Regions from separate parts of the Clostridium estertheticum genome, predicted to be linked through region 2. Evidence: a T-box and tRNA genes for the amino acid it is inferred to sense, from the RefSeq annotation. Region 2 holds a T-box; the other holds one or more tRNA genes.
The links. The T-box of region 2 lies ahead of tyrS (tyrosine--tRNA ligase). A T-box ahead of a tRNA ligase gene usually reads a tRNA of that ligase, here a tRNA-Tyr.

Region 1: it encodes a tRNA-Tyr, which carries the amino acid that the T-box ahead of tyrS (tyrosine--tRNA ligase) is inferred to sense. The anticodon was not compared.

The regions. Positions count from the first base shown of each region.
Region 1 is NZ_CP015756.1:259,915-268,321, forward strand. Features, by position in the region: gene spoIID (stage II sporulation protein D) at 1-936, shown strand, start outside; gene A7L45_RS01240 (M23 family metallopeptidase) at 1,072-1,836, shown strand; gene spoIIID (sporulation transcriptional regulator SpoIIID) at 1,959-2,213, shown strand; gene mreB (rod shape-determining protein) at 2,340-3,374, shown strand; gene yyaC (spore protease YyaC) at 3,488-4,051, opposite strand; gene A7L45_RS01260 (hypothetical protein) at 4,213-4,812, shown strand; tRNA gene A7L45_RS01265 (tRNA-Thr) at 5,009-5,080, shown strand; tRNA gene A7L45_RS01270 (tRNA-Tyr) at 5,089-5,173, shown strand; tRNA gene A7L45_RS01275 (tRNA-Val) at 5,196-5,271, shown strand; tRNA gene A7L45_RS01280 (tRNA-Thr) at 5,303-5,377, shown strand; tRNA gene A7L45_RS01285 (tRNA-Tyr) at 5,383-5,467, shown strand; SAM riboswitch class I at 5,573-5,675, shown strand; gene metK (methionine adenosyltransferase) at 5,762-6,937, shown strand; gene recD2 (SF1B family DNA helicase RecD2) at 7,160-8,407, shown strand, end outside.
Region 2 is NZ_CP015756.1:4,275,251-4,283,657, reverse strand. Features, by position in the region: gene A7L45_RS20010 (ECF transporter S component) at 1-42, shown strand, start outside; gene A7L45_RS20005 (GerAB/ArcD/ProY family transporter) at 119-1,210, opposite strand; gene A7L45_RS20000 (spore germination protein) at 1,371-2,783, shown strand; gene A7L45_RS19995 (Ger(x)C family spore germination protein) at 2,770-3,888, shown strand; gene A7L45_RS19990 (AlbA family DNA-binding domain-containing protein) at 4,007-5,152, shown strand; T-box leader at 5,261-5,496, shown strand; gene tyrS (tyrosine--tRNA ligase) at 5,557-6,777, shown strand; gene A7L45_RS19980 (hypothetical protein) at 6,955-8,407, shown strand, end outside.

The sequences.
Region 1 (8,407 bases), 750 kb from region 2:
ATTAAATCAGGAGATAATAAAAGCAATGTTGCTAAATCAGGAGATAATAAAAGTGGTATCAAATATGATTCAATGCCAAAGGTTACTAAAATTAGGGTGTTTATGACAAAGAAAAATACTATAAAAGAAATAAATTTAGAAGATTATGTTACTGGAGTCGTAGCATCAGAAGTGCCTGTTGAATTTGAGATAGAAGCTATAAAAGCTCAAGCAGTAGCTGCTAGGACTTATGCTTTAGCTCATGTTGCTTTATTAGGCGGAGGTGGATGTAAAAACGGAAAAGGAGCTAATGTATGCGATACAGTTCACTGCCAAGTTTATATGACTAAAGATGAACGTATAAAAGTATGGGGTAGAGTTAAAGGTGAGGAATACTGGAATAAAATTAAGAATGCAGTTGAAGCAACAGCAACTCAGGTTTTAACATATAATGACAATTTGGTTATGGAGCCATATTATTTTTCTACAAGTAGTGGGGAAACAGAAAATTCTGAGGATGTATTTAGTACGAGTGTACCTTATTTAAGGAGTGTAGCAAGTCCGGGTGAGGAAAAATTAAAAGATAGTAAAAGTAGTAAAACTTTTAATTATAAAGAGTTAAGTCAAATTATAAACAACAATTATGATAGTGCTAAGGTATCATCTTCTAACATTAGAGACCAAATAACAATAATTGATAGAACTCAGGCTGGAAGTGTTAAGAACATTAAGGTAGGAAGAATAACCATGAAAGGAAGTAAATTTAGAACAATGCTTGGTTTAAAATCAGCCAATTTTAAAATAAAATTTAATTCGAGTAGTGTAGAAGTGGATTGTAGTGGATATGGTCATGATGTTGGAATGAGTCAATATGGAGCAGAGGTTATGGCCAAAAACGGGAAAAAATATGTTGATATTTTAACTCATTATTATCAAGGCACCTCCGTATCTAAATAAAAAGTCATATAAATTAGGCTGGTTATCCTATATAGAGGTATAACTAGCCTAAAATTTTGAAAAAAAGTAAAATAAATTTAATAAAAATGTATGTTTTATTAAATTATGGACAAAAATACAAATGGAGGTGTTTGTATGAATAAAAACGCAAACAATAAGGCATTAAACTTTTTCAAGAAGGAGGGCTTCTACGTAATTTTATTTGTTTGTTTATGTATAGTAGCTGCAGTGGCATCTATAACAGCAAATAATAAAAGTAAAATTGCAAGCAAGCAGGAAGCAGTACAAAAGGAACAAGCGAATGCAGGTAATGTAAATGGAGGGAATCAAAAGAAATACGATGGTGCTCTTCAAGTGAAAAAAGAAAATATAGCTAAGACTAAAGAACTTAAACCAGTGCCTAACATAAAAAGTGTAGCAACTGCTGCAGTTTCTAGCTCAGTTAATGCTCAATTTGCAAATCCAGTGGCTAATGGGCTACTCGCAAGAGCATATTCAAAAGAAATTGATTCAGTAGTGTTTAAGACTGATGGAAGCTATAGAACAAATTTAGGAGTTGACATTCAAGCTAAAACAGGTGAGCCGGTGGTTGCGGTAATGGATGGAATAGTTAAAGAAGTTGGTACTGATGTTGTAGGTCAAAATGGGAATATGGTTGTAATAGATCATCAAAATGGCCTTGTTACTAAATATACTAGCTTAAGTGAAAAAATATTAGTAAAAAAGGGCGATAAAATAAGTAAGAAACAGCAAATTGGTACAGTGGGAAACTCTAGTTTAAATTCATATAAAGAAGTATATGGTTCTCATTTGCATTTTGAAGTTTTGCAAAATAATACGAATATTGATCCTGCTAAATATATAAAATATGATAAATACCAATCCACAAAAACAAAATAAAAAATATGACCATTTCAATTAGTTGTTTTTCCGAAATATATGGTCAGATGACTAATTGGAATGGAATTTAAAAGCAAGGTATTGCATATTTATTAATATAGAAGGGTTTAGGAGGTAACACTTTGAAAGACTATATTGAAGACAGAGTATTGGAAGTTGCTAAGTATATTATTGAGTCAAAATCCACAATAAGAAGAACCGCCAAGGTATTTGGAGTTAGCAAGAGTACTATACACAAAGACATGACTGAGAGATTACCAACATTGAATCCTAAAATTGCTAGTGAGGCAAAAACAATTTTAGATTTAAATAAAGCTGAAAGACATATTAGAGGTGGAGATGCAACTAGGCTTAAATATAAGGCAATTGAAGGATAAAACATTTCAAACTAAAAACTATAAAAAATATTATTGGTAAAAAAGGATATTTTTATGGCTTTATGTAATAGAGTTTAGTATAATCTAATTATTCTAATATACTAAAGAGCAGGAGTGAGTTTTGAGATGTTTTTTTTAAAAATGGGCACGGACATGGGAATTGATTTAGGAACAGCAACAGTACTTGTATATATCAAAGGAAAAGGCGTTATTTTAAAAGAACCTTCTGTTGTTGCCATAGATAGAAGTAATAATAGGGTATTAGCAGTTGGAGAAGAAGCTAGGCAAATGATAGGAAGAACGCCGGGAAATATTGTGGCAATACGTCCTATGAGGGACGGTGTTATTTCAGATTATGATATAACTGAAAAAATGTTAAAACACTTTATAAAGAAGGCTTGTGGTAAAAGAAGATTATCCGCTCCAAGGGTTGTGATTTGCGTCCCTTGTGAGTCAACTGAAGTGGAAAGAAGAGCAGTCGAAGATGCAGCTAGAAATGCAGGAGCTAAAAAAGTTCAACTTATAGAGGAACCTTTAGCGGCAGCGATAGGAGCTGGACTCGACATTAGTAAAGCAAGTGGTAATATGGTTATTGATATTGGTGGAGGTACTACCGATATTGCGGTTATTTCTTTAGGAGGCATGGTCGTACGTGAATCTATTAAAGTAGCTGGAGACAGGTTTGATGAAAATATCATAAAATATATTAGGAAAAAGCATAAATTAATGATTGGAGAGAGAACTGCAGAGGATTTAAAAATCAACATAGGTTGTGCTTATAGACAAGATGAAGAGGAAAGCATGGAGATAAGAGGAAGGGACTTAGTTACAGGTCTTCCGAAAAATCTGGCAGTAACATCCGAGGAAATGAGAGAAGCTTTAAAAGAGGCAGTATCGCAAATAGCGGGATGTGCACATTCAGTGTTAGAAAAAACACCGCCTGAGTTATCGGCGGATATAGCTGATAAAGGTATAATTATGACTGGTGGAGGTTCATTGTTAAAGGGACTCGACAAATTAATACAAGAGGTTACTAAGGTTCCAGTATATTTGGCTGAGGACCCGATATCATGTGTAGCACTCGGAACAGGTAAAGTATTGGATTACGTGGATAAATTAGGTAATTCATTTGGTGGATATAACAATTATTTATCAAAGTAAAAAGTGTAAACAAGCTATAAAAATAAGCAATACAATTATTCTAATAATTGTATTGCTTATTTTTATATATTTTAAAAAAATTAAAACATTATTAATTATTATAGATAAAGTAATTAGAGCATGTTAATAGGAATTAAATTGTTTTGATCAGTGGTAAGTGAGTATAAATAATATGAATGTATAAGGGATCTACTTAAAACATTAGCAATTTCCATTACTAAACTAAGTCTTATGTTTCTATTAGTGAATAATTCACTATCATTACTTGAATCTACTATACCAACTAATGAGATATTGCCTACTTTAGGAAGGTTTTTACCTACGCCTTTACCAGGATGGATTGGATAATTCCTAGCTTGGATTTCACCAATATTTGCAATATCGCCGAGACAAGCATCAACACCTATGATAGTGCAGTTTGGATGTTTAGCGTTTATTTCAGATAACTTACTATCTATGTTTAAGGCATGAATTGGATTATCTATAGTGCCATAAACGGGTAATGGAAAGGAACTATTCTTTAAAAAGGTACCAACCAAAGGTCCAAGGCAATCACCTATACATCTATCGGTACCTATGCAAACGACTAGAGTGTTTTTGTCAATATAGTCTTTTAGAAAATTAGAAATTGTATAGTATGCTAAAGGGTCTTTATAATGGGTTTTAGCTTTGCTCAAGAAATATACCTCCTTGCATTTCTGCCTTTGAAAAACAATTCTTATTTATTTTCCTATGAATCATTTATATGAATAAACTCCCAGCATTATTATTATAAAGAATAAAAAAATCATTAATTGGCAAATAATCTATATATAATAATTATTTGGGGTGATATTTTATGAAAAGAATTAATTCGTTATTCATTATTATATTCTCAACTTTAGTAAGTGTGATTAGCATGGTTTCATATCATTACTATGTTAATAATTTGCATAAACCTGAGGTGGCTGAGTATACAAAACATTCTAATTCAAGAACAACTAATAATGATGGGGTTAAAGTGCTTATAAGGGATAATATGCAGGATAAAAAATTGAGTAGTAATTATAAAAAAGAAGAAGAAAAGGTGAGCGGTAGTAGCTCAAATGTAATTTCATCAGATCTAGATACTAAAAAAAATGAGGAGGAGAAGGATAGTCTAGAAAATTATTATAAGTATATAGAAAAAAATGAAAAAGCAGTTTTTAAAGTATCCGCATCAAAAATAGAAGAAAATTTAACTACTTCTGATAAAATCAAGTTATTGTATGTAAGTATGAAGTTAGATAAAGAGGAGTATAAGAAAGTGAAGGAATATTTATATGCTAAAGATGTTGAGGGAGGGGTTCTTAAAGCACTTAAATTATTGAAAAAAGATTTATCGGAAAAAGAATATGACAAAGTTCGGAAAGTTGCTGGAAGGTTTATAGATATGAACTTGGCAGAAGAACTGAATTAACTATATTTAGGTAGGTTATATAAAAAAACTCTTGAATAATAAAAAGTTGTATTAGCGTTTAATACTGAGTAAATATGAGAATGATATAGTAATGTAGAGAAGAAGTCGTTTATTTAAGGAAAATAAATTTGTAATTTATTTTTTTAAGTTGTATAATAATCCTTGTCGACACGGCAAAACGATATATTAATAATGTGCTGGCATGGCTCAACGGTAGAGCAGCTGACTTGTAATCAGCAGGTTGTAGGTTCAATTCCTATTGCCAGCTTCACATATGGAGGAGTTCCCGAGTGGCCAAAGGGGGCAGACTGTAAATCTGTTACGTAATGTTTCGATGGTTCGAATCCATCCTCCTCCACCATTTATCGTGTTTATTTAATTCTGGGAGCATAGCTCAGCTGGGAGAGCATCTGCCTTACAAGCAGAGGGTCACAGGTTCGAACCCTGTTGTTCCCACCATAACAATTTTTTTATAATCGAATAAGTATATGCTAGCATGGCTCAACGGTAGAGCAGCTGACTTGTAATCAGCAGGTTGTAGGTTCAATTCCTATTGCTAGCTCCACATATGGAGGAGTTCCCGAGTGGCCAAAGGGGGCAGACTGTAAATCTGTTACGTAATGTTTCGATGGTTCGAATCCATCCTCCTCCACCAAAAGACATCAATAGATGTCTTTTTTTACTTATTTAATCTAAAAGAATTGATATGTTGACACTGCTGATTGCATGTGGTAGTATAATGAAAACTTAATATTGATAACTCTTATCAAGAGAGGTGGAGGGAAAAAGGCCCTATGAAACCCGGCAACCGGTGCTATGCACCATGGTGCCAATTCCTGCAGTTATAATCTGCAAGATAAGGGAGATGGATAAAACACCTCTTCTTATTTTTGGAAGGGGTTTTATTTTTATAAAAAATTATTATTTAGCATTAGAAAGGAGAATTAATATGAAAAGATTATTCACATCAGAATCAGTTACAGAAGGACATCCAGATAAAATTTGTGACCAAATTTCAGATGCTGTACTTGATGCTATATTAGAACAAGATCCTTACGCTAGAGTTGCTTGTGAAACTGCAGTTACTACTGGAATGGTATTGGTTATGGGAGAGATAACAACTAATTGTTATGTAGATGTTCCTAAAGTTGTTAGAAATACTATTGAAGGTATAGGATACACTAGAGCGAAATATGGTTTCGATGCTAGTACATGCGCAGTAATTACATCTATTAATGAACAATCATCAGATATAGCTATGGGTGTTGATGAAGACTTAGAGTCTAAGGAAGGCCGTACATCGAAAGTTGATTCAATAGGCGCTGGAGATCAAGGTATGATGTTTGGGTTTGCCACTAATGAGACACCAGAGTATATGCCTCTTCCAATTTCTATGGCACATAGATTAGCAAGAAGATTAAGTGAAGTAAGGAAAGATGGTACATTAAAATACTTGAGACCAGATGGAAAAACTCAAGTTACTGTAGAGTATGAAGACAATAAACCAGTTAGAATAGATACTATTGTTATTTCAACTCAACATGGAGTAGAAGCAACTCATGATCAAATTGAAAAAGATTTAATAGAAAACGTAATAAAGCCAATAGTTCCAAGTGAATTATTAGATGAAAATACGAAATATTATATAAATCCTACAGGTAGATTTGTTATCGGAGGACCACAAGGTGATTCTGGTTTAACAGGAAGAAAAATAATAGTTGATACTTATGGAGGATCTGGTAGACATGGCGGTGGATGTTTCTCAGGAAAAGATCCAACGAAAGTTGATAGATCAGCTGCATATGCTGCAAGATGGGTTGCTAAAAATTTAGTAGCTGCAGGGGTTTCAGATAAATTAGAAATTCAGTTAGCTTATGCTATAGGTGTAGCCAAGCCAGTATCTATAGAAGCAGAAACTTTTGGAACAGGAAAAATTTCTGACGATAAAATAGTTGCAATAATCGAAAAAGTATTTGATTTAAGACCAGCTGTTATTATAAGAGAATTAGATCTTAGAAAACCTATTTATAAACAAGTAGCAGCTTATGGACATTTTGGAAGAAATGATTTGGATTTAAGTTGGGAAAAATTAAATAAGGTTGATGAAATAAAAAAATATTTATAATATAAGTAAAAAAGGATGACAATTAATAATTGTTATCCTTCTTTTGCGTATATAATTATTAATTTTAAAGTAAAACAATTATAAAACCATATTTATTATGCAATTTATGGATTATTAATTAGAATTTTGATAAAACTTAAGATAGAGGTATACTATTGATAAAAGTTGTATAACACATATGATATAATATTATTATATAAATTTATAAATAGGGGAGATTTTATGTCAGAAATACAAGGAACAATCGAAGATATAGTATTTCATAATGAAGACAATGGATATATGATTGCTCATTTAAATGATAATAAAAAACAAATAACCGTGGTTGGCGTTGTGCCATATATAAGTGAAGGTCAGAATCTGAAGTTAACTGGAGAGTGGGTCAATCATCCTCAATTTGGTAAACAATTTAAGATAGTCCAATGTGAGGAAATTATACCTAGCTCACTTATGGGTATAGAAAAATATTTATCTTCAGGAGTTATTCAGGGAATAGGACCTGTAACTGCTAAAAAAATAGTACAGCGCTTTGGCGAAGATACTATGAATATATTAGATAATGAGATAGAAAAATTAAAAGAAATTGATGGTATAGGACAAAAAAAGATTCAGTTAATATTTGAATCTTACGCAAAGCAACGAGAAGTAAAAAATATTATGATATTTCTTCAAACATATGGAGTAACACCTAGCCAATGTGTAAAAATATATAAAAAGTATGGAGCAGAATCGATAAAAGTAGTTCAAGATAATCCTTATGTACTAACTGAAACTATTTCCGGTGTAGGATTTAAAATTGCAGATAAGATAGCGCGGAGTTTAGGGATTGATAAAGAATCACCTTTTAGAATACAAAGTGGGATTAATTATGTGGTTAATGAATTCTGTGCTATGGGAAACACTTATATGCCCCTTTTTAAATTGTATAAGCAATCTAAAAACATTCTTGGGGTTACTGATGAAGAAATTGAGAAAAATATTTATGATAATGTATTGAACGGGAAATTGAAGATTGAGAATATAGATGAAGAAGACTGCGTTTTTACTATGCCTTTTTATTATTGTGAATTAAGTATAACTAAAAAAATTATAACCTTATCTATAGAAGAGTATGAAGAATTAGAAATAGATATAGAAGAAAAAATTAATGATTTTGAGAACGAAAAAAATATACAATTTGCGACTTCTCAAAGAAGTGCAATTTGCGGGGCTATGGAAAATAGTATTGAAATTATAACAGGAGGACCAGGTACAGGTAAAACAACTATAATCAATTGCATTATAGAAATGTTTGAAAAAGCAGGACTTAAAGTGTATATGGCTGCTCCCACAGGACGCGCTGCGAAAAGGATGACTGAAGCTACTGGGCGTGAAGCGAAAACAATACATAGACTGCTAGAGCTTGGGATAGGTGGAGATGACAGTTCGCAGTTTACTAAAAGCGAGGAATCTCCACTTGATTGTGATGTA
Region 2 (8,407 bases):
ACGCTTGTTAAATATAATAAAAATCATGGATTTATAAATTAGTAAAAAAGGCTCATAATATAATAAATTCTGAGCCTTTTTTACGTATATTTAAAAAGTGACTAAACCTTATAAATGCTTATTTTAGAGTAAATGTCCTACTATTTATTTTTGTTTTAAAGTAGAATATACTGAAAATTATTGTTGGTATTAATATAAGGCTTATCACAGAAAAATAAACGTAAATGTTTAAAAATTTATATAATAATACTACTTTTGCAGAAAGGAAATAGGAAAATATGAATACTAATAATGTAATAATATATATTGTGTATTTGTTAAAGAAGGAAAGCCTTTTTATTAGGATTAGTATAGCATTTAGTACTAATACATATTTTATAAACCATCCGCCAACCATTTGAAGCATTACAAAGAATTCACCACCCTCTATAAAACTAAAATAACTAACTAACTGAGTTTGTATAAGTTTAGGGTAGTTAATTCCGAGGACTCTAACTAATGAGAAGGTAGTTAAGAGACCAATATTTGCGAAGATCTCCATTTGTATTACAATCAGTATTGCAATAATGGAATGTTTTATGATTTTGGGTTTATGACAAACATTTGATAAAAATGGAATACAAGCAGCTATACCACTATAACATCCCAGTGCTTTTATTACTGATAAAATAAAAGATTGAGTTACGCCATTTGCCATTATAGGAAGTAAGTAATTGTATTTTTTATATGGAGCTGTAAGAACCGCTAAAATTATTCCTGCCACCATTATAAGTGAAATACCAATTATAACAACTATAGTTATTGCTCTAGTACCTTTCTTTGTTACATAAATTGCTGGCATTAATATAAACAATAGAAAAAACCAAGTTGGAGTTTCCTGTAGCAGATTTACATGTATTGCATTTGATTCAACTGAAGCACTTTCCATTAAACTTACAATTAGACTTAGGATAAATAAAATTAAAAAAATATCACCCATAGTTTTACCGATAGCTTTATGATATATTTCGTCCATATTATAGCAACTGTTTTTTTTGCAGATGTAAAGTATATAAATAAAATAAAGGAATATTAATATAGAGGCAATTATAACAGAAATCCAGGAATCACGTCCTCCATTTATAATAAATACATTGGGGTAAGTTTTCATTGCTACAATAGATGTACCCCAAATTATGAACATCAAATGTTTTGTATTAAGCTTATCCATTTTATCTCCTCATCATTTCAGTATTTTTATACTAACATAGACGTAATAAAATTACGCCTATGTTAGTATTATTTACCAAATTAAAAATATTAAACTTAAATATTATATAATTTTAGAATATTAAACTTTAACATTACAAACAATAAAGCGGGTGATTAAAATGGAAAAAGTAAATATAGAGTATATTAAGGAGAAATTAAAAAACAGCTATGATGTTAAATATAGAGAAATAAAATGTGAAATGGGGATAATATTTGGCGTATTCATTGATGATTTATGTGATTCTAAATTTATTAGTGAATATATATTTAACCCGCTTATACAACATGATATTACAAATGTAGATATAGAGTATATAAAAAAAGAAATATTACCAGCTAATAATATTGGTGACATTAATACCAATGATGAGGCGATATCGCACATTTTGTCTGGTGACCTAGTGCTTATTTTTTCTTTTGCAAATAAATCAATTTTTTGTGAAGCGAAAGGGTATGTAAGGAGGAGTGTAGGTATTCCTGTTACAGAAAACGTTATTAAGGGACCAAGAGAAGGATTTACAGAGGCTTTTGTAGATAACGTATCGTTGATTAGGCGGAAAATAAAAAATCTCAATTTAAAATTTGAATCCATGACTTTAGGATCTAAATCAAATACAGTAGTTGTATTATGTTATATTGAAGGTGTTGCTCCTAAAAAACTTGTTGATTATATAAGAAAAAAAGTGTCCAATATAAAATTGGAGTTTATTTTAGATACGAATTATATTGAGGAAGCTCTTAAAAATAAGAACACTACTTTTGATACAATCGGCTCTACTGAAAAACCAGATGTGGTTGCATCAAAACTTTTAGAGGGAAAGATAGCAATAGTTGTAGATGGAACGCCGTTTGTAATTACTGCACCATATTTTTTTATAGATAATTTTCAATCGCCAGACGATTATTATTCTAATAAGTATTTTGGAAATTTATCTAGAATTACAAGAGTAATTAGCTTTTTTGCAGCTTGTTTATTGTCAGGTGTATACTTGGCTCTTGCGACCTACCATTTCTCTCTTATTCCATCTGTTCTTGCAATAAGGTTCGCAGTGTCTAGGGCAGGGGTGCCTCTTCCTACAGTTCTAGAACTACTTTTAATGACATTTTTCTTCCAGCTACTTAGGGAGGCGGGTATAAGATTGCCACAGTCAATAGGTCAAGCAATGAGTATTGTTGGAGCTTTAATATTAGGCGATGCTGTAGTTGGAGTAGGAATAGCCTCCCAAAGTACTGTGGTAATAGTTGCACTATCGTCTATATCTTCTTTTTTAGTTCCTAAACTTTATGGTGCTTTATCTATATGGAATATAGTTATTATTATGTTTTCAGCAGTGCTAGGGCTTCCAGGTTTTTATATTGGATTCTTCATTTTAATCGCACATATGTCGGGTCTGGAAAGTTGTGGATATCCATATTTGTTTCCGTTTGGCACATTAGAAAGTTTTAAATCTAAGGATATATTATATAGGAAAGATCTTAACAATATATCTAATAATATTTTCGATAAGGATAATTACAATGAGAAAATATAAAAAAATATTGCTTATAATATGTTTAATAATAAATTGTTTTAATATGTCAGCATGCTTTAGTTACAGGGATATAAATAGGGTTTTATTTGTTACTGCATTAGTCATAGATGTGGATCAAAGTGGTAACCCTGTAACATACATTGAAGCGTTTAAGGGAATAAAGGGGGCGTCTACTGAAGGTGTGGATGAGAGAATATTATTTAATGGTAAAGGAAAAACATTATTTGAGGCCATTAGAGATATGAACTCAACCTCAAGTTACAAATTAAATTATACACAAAATAAAGTCATAATATTTACTCAAAGGGCTGCAGAGCACGGACTTGATAATTTCGTAGACTTGCTATCTCGTGACCAGGAATTACTTGTAAGACCCTATATAGCAGTATATCCAGGGGATGCACAAAAACTTATGGGGTTGAAAATTACTCAGGAAAAGTACATTGGGTTCTTTATAACAGAACTTATACAAAACATTGGATCATCCCCAAGAGCTGTAATATTAACTTTAAATGATTATCTAAATAAAAGAGTTGCTGGAGAGAAAACATCTGTATTAACAATAATAGATATGCCAAAGGATAGTTTGGAGCCGAAATTACAAATAAATGGTGGAGCGGTAATCAAAGATGATAAAATGGTAAGCATTTTAGAAAGTACTGAGGGGCTAGGATATAACTTTTTAAAGAATACTTTATCAAGTGGTATTTTAGAAGTAACTAATCCTTGTGATATTAATAAATTTGTTACTCTAGAAATAGTAAAAAGTAAAACTAAAACAGAAGTAAATTATTCAGATAACATTGTTCACTTTAAAAAGAAAATTAAAGTTAAGGTAGATTTTGGTGAGGCTCAAGAAAGTATTATACTTACTAAAAAAAATGTTGCGAAAATGGAAGAGACGGCAGAAGATAACATCAAGAAGGCTTGCAATATCTTATTTTCTAAATACAAGGATAAGGGGATAGATATTTTTGAAATAAGTGATGAATTTTATAGGAAATATCCAAATGTAAAAATCCCAAATATTATTAAGAAAACTGAGTTGAAAGTCGAAGTAGATGTAGAAATAATGACCTCCGGAGATGATAAAAATTTTCATTAATTTAGCATTATTTATGTAATGGTATTTAATCCTCTTTTGTTGTAAAATATAATTACATTTGAAACATTGTTATACTATAATAATAATATATTATTATAGCGGGGTTGGGGTGAAATACATGGATTTAAAAAGAATTAGCATCTTGCTCAAAAGGGATGAGGGTACAAAACTAGATTACAAGCAAAAAATTGATATATTAATAGAAAGTGGTAAAAAAGAATTAGCTAAAGATGTATCTGCTATAGCAAATTCTCGTGGAGGACGTGGATATATCATAATTGGGGTAGAGGATAAAACAAAAAGAATTATAGGTATTGATGCCAATGAATTTAAAGAAGAACAAATTCAACAAATAATTAGTTCAAGATGTGAACCACCTATTCCAATATCCATAGATTTTATATTATATCAAAGCAAAAACCTGGCAATTATAACTATATATGATGGTGGTCAGAAACCTTATCAATTAAGGGAAAATGGGGCGTTTTACATAAGACGAGGGTCCACAACAGATACAATGAGGAAAGAGGAATTAATTTCCTGTTTACAAGAAAATTTTAATCTTAATATTGAGACTATGCCTATTATGAATAGTGATGTTAATAGTTTGAATTTCAATATAATCAATAAGTATTTTGAAAATAAAGGAATCTTAGTAAATAACGATAATAGGTTAGAATTTATGGACAATGCAGGAATAACTTTTATAGAAAGAGATTATAATAAAAGGGTAGTTACCCTGGGTGGATTATTAGTATTTTCCTCAATAAATAGTATTTATTTACCTCATAATATGATAAAGATTATAAATAAGGTAAACGATAAATTCGATGAGGTAATACTTGTGCAAGGTAATTTATTAGATATGTTAGATAGAGTAGAAGAAATTTTAAAAAAGATATTTCCATCAAATTATCCTATAAGTGCAGTTCATGAAGCCGTAAAGAATGCAATACTTTATAGGGATTATACTATATTTAACAAGGAAATTGAAATAGTAGTAAATTACAACAGTGTAAGTGTAATTAGCCCTGGTAATCTATTATTTTCAACTGAAGTTAATACTCATAATTATTTAAAAAGAAACATGTGGATATATGATAAGCTAATAGTTTTGGATGACAAAAAAAGATTTATAAAATCGGGGAAAGGATTTGCACGAATGAAAAAGGATTTTATTAAGTATGGTAAAGTAATATTTGTGGATTCAAAAGATGATAATACCTTTAAGTCTATTTTCCCAGGAGTTAAGCATTTTATTTGAGCCTATATTTAATAATGTCTATATATTAAATATATATTTAATATATACGGGGAAAATAGTTGAAAATAAACGTAATAAATGGTTAAATAGATATAAGTTAAAAAAATATATAAAGCTATGAAAGAAAAAAGTAACTATAGGAATTATTAAGAGAGCTAGTGGTAGGTGTGAACTAGTTAAGGAATATGGTGAATTACATTCTGGAGCTTTAAGCTGAAATAAAGTTATGCGTCACCATAGGTGACGATTAAATTAAGCTGAGACGGGTTGACCTTACGTTATAAGGAAAAAGCGGATTGTTAAATCAATTTGGGTGGTACCACGGAAAATATTTCGTCCCTTTCATAGGGGGCGTTTTTTTTATCCCCAAAAATAAGTAGTATTAAAATAGGGAGGAACAAATCATGGAAAATGTATATGATACACTTTTAGAACGAGGATATTTAAAGCAACTTACTCACGAGGATGATATCAAGAAAATATTAGGAAAGGAGAAGGTTACATTTTATATAGGATTTGATCCAACAGCGGATAGCCTACATGTTGGTCATTTTGTTACTATGATGTTTATGGCACATATGCAAAGGGCAGGGCATAGACCTATAGCATTAGTTGGTGGAGGAACTGCGATGATAGGTGATCCATCTGGTAAAACAGATATGAGAAAAATGCTTTCAAAGGAAGAAATTGATCATAACATAAGTTGCATAAAAACTCAGCTTTCAAGACTTATAGATTTTAAGGATGACAAAGCAATACTTGAAAACAATGCAAACTGGTTATTAAACTTAAATTATGTAGAATTTATAAGGGATATAGGAGTACATTTTACAGTAAACAGGATGTTAGCTGCTGAGTGTTATAAACAGAGATTAGAAAAGGGTTTATCTTTCCTTGAATTTAACTATATGCTTATGCAAGGATATGATTTTTTAATGTTAAATCAGAAATATGGATGCACTATGCAATTAGGTGGAGATGATCAATGGTCAAACATTATTGCTGGCATGGAACTGATAAGAAAAAAAGAAAGTAAAGCTTCTTATGGAATAACTTGTGCATTATTAACAAATAGTGAAGGCAAGAAAATGGGGAAAACGGAAAATGGCGCTTTATGGCTTGACGCAGATAAAACATCTCCACATGATTTTTACCAATACTGGAGAAATGTAGAGGACTCAGTTGTAGAGAAATGTTTATCTTTACTTACCTTTGTACCAATGGACGAAATCAGGAGGCTCTGCGCTTTAGAGGGTGAAAAAATTAATGAGGCTAAAAAAGTTTTAGCTTTTGAGGTTACAAAACTTATTCATGGAGAAGAAGAAGCTATGAAGGCTCAAAGCGCAGCACAAGCATTGTTTGGTGCTGGAGCTGATATGAGTAGCGTGCCGACTGTATCTATCCCAGGAAGCATGTTAGGTGCTGGATTGATGGATATATTAGTCTACACTAAAGTATTACCTTCAAAAGCAGAAGCTAGAAGGCTAATAGAACAAGGCGGATTAACTATCAATGATAAGAGGATCGAAGATAAAAATGAAACTCTAGTAGATACTGATTTCAAAGATGGTAAAGTACTTATTAAAAAAGGAAAGAAAAAATATTACTCATTGATCATTGAATAAAACATTCTAAAAGGCAAAGTTAAAATTTATATTTTAGCTTTGTCTTTTGATTTAAAAGGGCAATTTAATATTTATAGAAAATTATTGATATCCCCTTCAAAAAAATGGTTTATATACGATAATAAAATATTGATGATTTTTTAAATATTAGTAACTTAAACAAATTGGAGGTGGCTTATGGCGATAATTAGTAATAATCCAATTTTGCAAAATCCTTTAGCTAAAAAAGCTTTTAGTAAAATATCATTTGAAGCTGGAGAGAAATTCAATGCAAGAATTGTAAGTGTAGACCAGCAAAAAGGAGAAGTTAATTTAAAATTATTAGATGGATGGCAATTTGTGGCGAAGCTAGATAAGCCACTAGAACAAGGGACTAGCGGTAGCGTTCTGAATTTTGAAGTAGAAGGATTCGAAGAGGGAAAGCTTAAAATAAAGCTAGTACATGAGGATAGTAAAAACGTAGAAAATGACATTTTAAAAGACAATCATAGTGGAAAATTATTAAGCACTGACAAAACAGACGCTTTACTTTTTGAAAAAATGATAAAACATGATATGCCTCTAACTAAAGATAATATAACTGATATAAAAAACTTAGTTGATTTTAAAGGGAAAATATCTTTGAATGGGGAAAAAGAGGATGCTTTTATAACTAAATATATTGAAAGTAGAAACATTGACCCAAATAGTGCTAAAGCTAATGATATAACAAAAGTTTTAAAAGATTTTTTTGCAGTTTTAAAGAATCTAAATGTTGATGAGATATTATTATTTAAAGAAAATAATATTGGATTTACTAAAGAAAATCTTGAAAGCTTTATAAAGTTATTTAAGGGCGATTCAGCTATATATAACAATTTAAAAGAAATTAAAAACTATCTATTTAGCAGTGGAGAAAATAAAGATATGCAAGAGTCGATAAAGCCTTTAGCAGTAAGTCAAAATCAGAATGGTATTACAATGGTTAAAAACAATGAAAAAACTAGTACAGAGGGATCATTTATAGATAGTAAGTTTGATAATAATAATAATTTTAAAGAAGTAGTTAGTCTAATAAATAAAGAACTTAAAAATTTAGGTCTAAATCATATATTATCCAGTTCTACTATTAAAAGTTTAGGACAGGGTGAAAGCTTAGGACAGCGTGAAAATTTAGAAATAGGTGAAAATTTTGAACAAGTTGAAAATTTACAACAAAATAAAAATTTGGAACCAAGCAAAAGTTTGAAATTACAAATTGGAAGTTTTAATAAAGGAGAAATTAAAACTTTAGTGGACAAAATTTTAAAAATGGAAAATATAGAAATAAGTTCAGATAGTAGTACTAAAATTATAGATAATCTAGAGGAAAAATTGAATACAAAAGAAATTGAGCCTAGCAGTAAAAATTTAGATAATATAAATAAGAATAAAGAAATTCCTTTGAATAAGTTGGATAAAGCTACTGTTAGTGAAAGCAAAATAGAAAATAAAAATTTTACAAATACTAAGGTTAATGGTTATGGCAAAAACAATTCACTTAATGAAATTATAAATATGATAAAAAAAGAATTGAATTTTTCAGACATAGATAAAAAAGTTATAGATAATGTGGAAAAAGAGATATCAAAAACAGCTACAGATATTATTA